2 regions of the Tessaracoccus pujii genome follow, and region 2 is predicted to be linked to the other one. Evidence: riboswitches for the same ligand, from Rfam matches in the RefSeq annotation. Region 2 holds a riboswitch; the other holds the start of a gene.
The links. Region 2 has a riboswitch for FMN ahead of ACX1D0_RS07355 (ABC transporter permease). Riboswitches for the same ligand answer to the same signal wherever they lie in the genome.
Positions count from the first base shown of each region.

Region 1: another riboswitch for FMN. It lies ahead of ribD (bifunctional diaminohydroxyphosphoribosylaminopyrimidine deaminase/5-amino-6-(5-phosphoribosylamino)uracil reductase RibD); the one in region 2 lies ahead of ACX1D0_RS07355 (ABC transporter permease).

Region 1 covers NZ_CM137012.1:561,464-563,843, reverse strand. The annotation lists gene ACX1D0_RS02675 (hypothetical protein) at 1-112, opposite strand, end outside; FMN riboswitch at 1,044-1,173, shown strand; gene ribD (bifunctional diaminohydroxyphosphoribosylaminopyrimidine deaminase/5-amino-6-(5-phosphoribosylamino)uracil reductase RibD) at 1,245-2,309, shown strand; gene ACX1D0_RS02665 (riboflavin synthase) at 2,309-2,380, shown strand, end outside.
Region 2 covers NZ_CM137012.1:1,506,924-1,509,303, forward strand. The annotation lists gene ACX1D0_RS07350 (ABC transporter substrate-binding protein) at 1-582, opposite strand, end outside; gene ACX1D0_RS07355 (ABC transporter permease) at 579-1,418, opposite strand; FMN riboswitch at 1,505-1,637, opposite strand; gene ACX1D0_RS07360 (bifunctional [glutamine synthetase] adenylyltransferase/[glutamine synthetase]-adenylyl-L-tyrosine phosphorylase) at 1,684-2,380, opposite strand, start outside.

The sequences.
Region 1 (2,380 bases), 950 kb from region 2:
TCCGCATGAATGCGCGACCCACCAGCCACGCGCCGACCAGCAGCGCCAGTGCCTTGCTCAGCCCGTAGACCGGGATCCCCACACCAAATATCGAGAACTCTTCAGACCACACGGCCCACTCCCATCGTCGAAACGGTCACCAGACGGCGCGGCGTGCGCGCGTGGCCCCACTGCCTAGTCTCAACTGGTCGGGTAAAGCAAAGAACAGGACTCGGACAAGGTTTGGTCAAGGACGAGGTCGCATCAGGCAGCCACAGGGTGCCTGATGCGGCGCGGCAGATCTGCGCCTTCTGAAGTAGCCGGTCCTCTCCCGTGGGAATGTGTCCGAGACGACAATCATCCAGTGGATTACTGCGAACTGGGCACCCGAACCCTTGAAATGTAGTTACGTCGAGCACGTTCAGACCCGTGCCGACGCGCGCCCCCGTCACGCGCGAGCCGCCGCACCTCCCGTCGAAGCCCTGGCCGCCGGCACGGGTGTACAACCCGATCCCCGGCCGCGGAGGCGGGGCCCCAGTGCAGCTACCCACGCTCAACCCGGTCACAGGCCACCCCCACTACCGGCACGCCTCCGCGGACAGGGCCGCCAGGTACCGAACCTGAAGGCGCGGTTACGTGCCCCCAGTGGCACCCGCTGGTCTGCCTCCTGAGCGTGGACCGCCGCACTCGCGTCCCGCCTCCGCGGACCTTGGATGCCCCCGGCACAGTGGCTTGGCCACCGCGGCGGCAACCACCGCTGGGTCAACACTCCACTGGTCCGTCCGCGCGGCGGAAGAGTGCGTTCTCGCGATCAGCTGCACTTGGCACGGCCGCCACAACCGGCCTCGGCGTCGCAGCTGCACGGCGACGCCGAGCGGGCCCCGGGAGGTCAGGCAGAAGACCCGTCAGACCAAGGAGCAGGTCGTGTTCAGCCGACGATCTCGATCTCAGCACAGAAGTTGTTCACGGCGTTGGCGGTACATAGCCGGTACTGTGCGCCGCGGTCGACAGCCCGGAATTGACTGCCGGGGATCGCGGATGCATTCTTGGCCTCAGATACACGTATGCGTGCTCTGGGGGCGGTGAAATTCCGCACCGGCGGTGATAGTCCGCGACCCGGCCAACCTGTTTGGCCGGTTGACCAGGTGAAACTCCTGGACCGACGGTCAAAGTCCGGATGGGAAGCGCACGCTACGGTCGGCGGCAGCCTATCTGCCGCCTGATCGTGTGCCCCCGAGCGCGCCCGAAATGGGATGTGGGGCGCCGTGACTGAATCACCGGCAGAACTGGCCGCCATGCTGCGCGCCCTCGATCTGGCCGTCGCCGACGACGCCCCGCTCGGACCGAACCCGCGCGTGGGCTGCGTGCTGATCTCGCCCGAGGGGCGTCGCATCGCCGAGGGGCACCACCGCGGAGCGGGCACGCCGCACGCAGAGATCGACGCGCTCACCGCAGCAGGCGACCTTGCTGAGGGTGCGACGGCGGTCGTCACGCTGGAGCCGTGCAATCACTGGGGCAGGACGGGACCGTGCGCCGAGGCACTGATCGCGGCCGGGGTGCGGCGGGTGGTCTTCGCGCAGGCCGATCCCAACCCGGAGGCCGCCGGCGGGGGCAGGCGGCTTCGTGACGCGGGCGTCGACGTCGAGGGCGGCCTCCTCGCTGACGACGCGGCCGAGGTGAACCACCACTGGACCTTCGCCGTCACCCAGGGCCGACCGTACGTGACGTGGAAGTTCGCCGCGACGCTCGACGGGCGCACCGCGGCCGACGATGGCAGCTCGCGCTGGGTGTCCTCAGGCGCGGCACGTGCGGACGCGCACGGGCTTCGCGCCCGGTGCGACGCCATCGTCGCCGGGACCGGCACCGTGGCCGTGGACGACCCTCACCTCACGGTCCGCGACCGCGACGGCGCCCTGGTCGGGACCCAACCGCTGCGATTGGTCATGGGGCTGCGGGATCTTCGCCCGGGGAGCCGGGTGTTCGACGACGCGGCCGAGACGCTGCACCTGCGCACCCGCGACCCACGAGCCGCGCTGGCAGAGCTGCACCGCCGGCAACGCCGGCATGCGCTCCTCGAGGGCGGACCGACCCTGGCGGCCGCGTTCCTCCGCGAGGGCCTGATCGACGAAGTGGTGGCCTATGTGGCACCCAAGCTTCTGGGAGCCGGCAGCCCCGTGATCGGCGGCCTCGGCATATCCAGCATCGGCGACGCAGTGCACCTGACCCTCGTCGACGCCACCACCCTGCCGCCGCTCGAGACTGGCGACCCACCCAATCTGCGGCTCACCCTACGCCCGATCCCTCCAACCCCCCTTGAAAGAGAATGCTGATGTTCACTGGAATCGTCGAAGAACTGGGGCACGTGGTGGCCCTCGAGCCCTACCCGGATGCGCTGCGCCTG
Region 2 (2,380 bases):
GTTGCGGAATCCCATGATGAAGTCCACCTGGCCCGCGGCCAGCGCGCTCAGCTGCGTGTAGCCGATGTCCATCAGCGTCACATCCCCCTCGGTGAGGCCCGCCTCGTGAATGGCGGCCAACGCCGCGTAGTAGCTGGAGCCGTAGTGCCCGGGGATGCCGAGTCTGCGCCCCGCCAGCACGGCCAGTCCGTCGTCGGCCGATCCGAGGGCCGCGCTGCCCATGACCTCCAACGGGTAGGTCTGGTAGCTGGTGGCGAACGTGCGCAGGTCCTGGCCGTTGGCGGCGGCCACCATCGCCTCGTCGGCGGAGGCGAACACGACGTGCTCCTCGCGCGCCAGCACCGCCCCGAACACATCCTCCTGCTGCCCGTGGTGCCGCAGGGTCACGTCGAGGCCGTGCTTGGCGAAGATGCTCTGCGCGACGCCGAGGTAGAAGGCGCTGAACTGCACGTTGGGGATGTAGGTGAGTCCCACGGTGAGCGCGCCGTCGGCCAGGCGGGCGTCGGGCCGGCTGCATCCGGCGAGTCCGACGGCGCCGGCGGCGGCGATCCCGCCCAGCAGCAGGCAACGACGAGCGATCATGAGGTTTCTCCTTGGAGTCTGGCGACGGCGGCGCGTTCCGCGACGTGGACGAGGCCGTGCAGGGTGAGTGCGGTGAGGCTGATCCAGGCGACGACGGCGAACAGTCCGGCTGTGTCTGCCGCCTCCCTGGTGAGCGTGAGGAGCGTGCCTAGGCCGGCGCCGCCCATGACGAGTTCGCCGACGACGGCGCCGGTCATGGTAAGCACCACTCCTCCGCGGACGCCGGCGAGGATGGCCGGGGCGGCCATGGGTCCCTCGATGTGCACGAGGCGCTGCCACGCGGTGGCCCCGTCGAGGAGCGCGTTCTCCACCACCCGCATGTCGAGCGAGCGCAGGCCCACCACCGTCGTGGTGACGATGGGGAAGAACGCAATGATGGCGCACAGCACGGCGATGGGCACGGTGCCGTAGCCGATCCACAGCACCAGCAGCGGGGCGATGGCCACGAGCGGGACGGTCTGGGAGATGGCGACGAAGGGCTCGACCACGGCCGCCAGGAGGCGGGAGTGGGTGATGACGACGCCGAGCGGGATGGCCACGGCGATGGCCAGGACGGCGCCCAGCAGCGCCGCACCGAGCGTGGGCGCAAGGTACCGCCAGGCGACGCCGGTGGTGGCCTGCGTCACGAGGCGGGCCGCGACGTCGACCGGGTTGGGCAGGTAGAGCGGGGCGACGAGCCCGGCCGCGGTGACCGCCCACCAGAGCAGCAGCACGGCCGCGAAGGCCGCGACCGTGGTCCTCCAGCCCCCCACCGCGGGGCGGGTGCGGGCAGGGTAGGCCGACCACACGCCGAGATGCGCGAGGGTGCGCGCCCGCCGCCGCTCCTGGATGGTCATCTGCCCGGTCCTTCGATTCAGGTCCCGGGGTACGCGCAGGGACGACGGCGTGAGTGCGCGCAGTTGACGTGCGCGCGCCGTCGTGGCGCGTGTTCCTCCCATCCAGACTCTGACTGTCGGTCTCGGAATTCCACCGAGTCAACCCTTCGGCCCTGCTGGGCCTCGGGGGTCGCGGACTGTCACCGCCGGTTCGGACTTGCACCGACCCCGGAACACGTTTGCCTCCGATGGTAGCACCGGGCCCCGCGGCCCCCGACGGGGTGTCTCAACCGCCCCAGAACACGGTCTCCACCACGTCGCCGGCGCGGCGGAGGAGGCGACGGGTGTCGTCGACCAGCCGGGAGGCCTCCCCTGGGCCGTACCCGAGCAGCACGGAGATGGCCGCGAGCTCCCGGATGTCCGCGGGCAGCGCATCGCCCGCGCGCCCACGCACCAGCATGATCGCGTCACGCAGCGCGCTGGCCCGCACCCACGCCGCCTCGAGCCGGGCGGCCTGGGAGTCCTGCAGCAGGTCGAGGCGGGCGAGGAGCCTCAACGGGTCCAGCGTCGAGGTGGTGCGCAGCCCCGGGTGGGCGTGCGCGTGCTGCAACTGCAGCAGTTGGACCGTCCACTCCACGTCCGACAGCCCGCCGGGGCCGAGCTTGAGGTGCCGCTCCCGCGGGACCCCCTTGGGGATCCGCTCGTTCTCCATGCGGGATTTCAGCTTCCGGATCTCGACCACCTGCGCTGGCCGCAGCCCGCCGTCCGGATACCGGAAGCCGTCGATGCCCGACACCACGGTGGCCGCCAGGTTTCTGTCCCCGGCGCCGGGCCTGGCCCTGAGCAGCATCTGCGCCTCCCAGGTGGAGGCCCATTTGGCGTAGTAGGAGGCGTAGGAGGAGACAGTGCGGACCTGCGGCCCGCCCTTGCCCTCGGGCCGGAGGTCCGTGTCCAGCACCAGCGCCGGATCCGGGCCCGGCTTG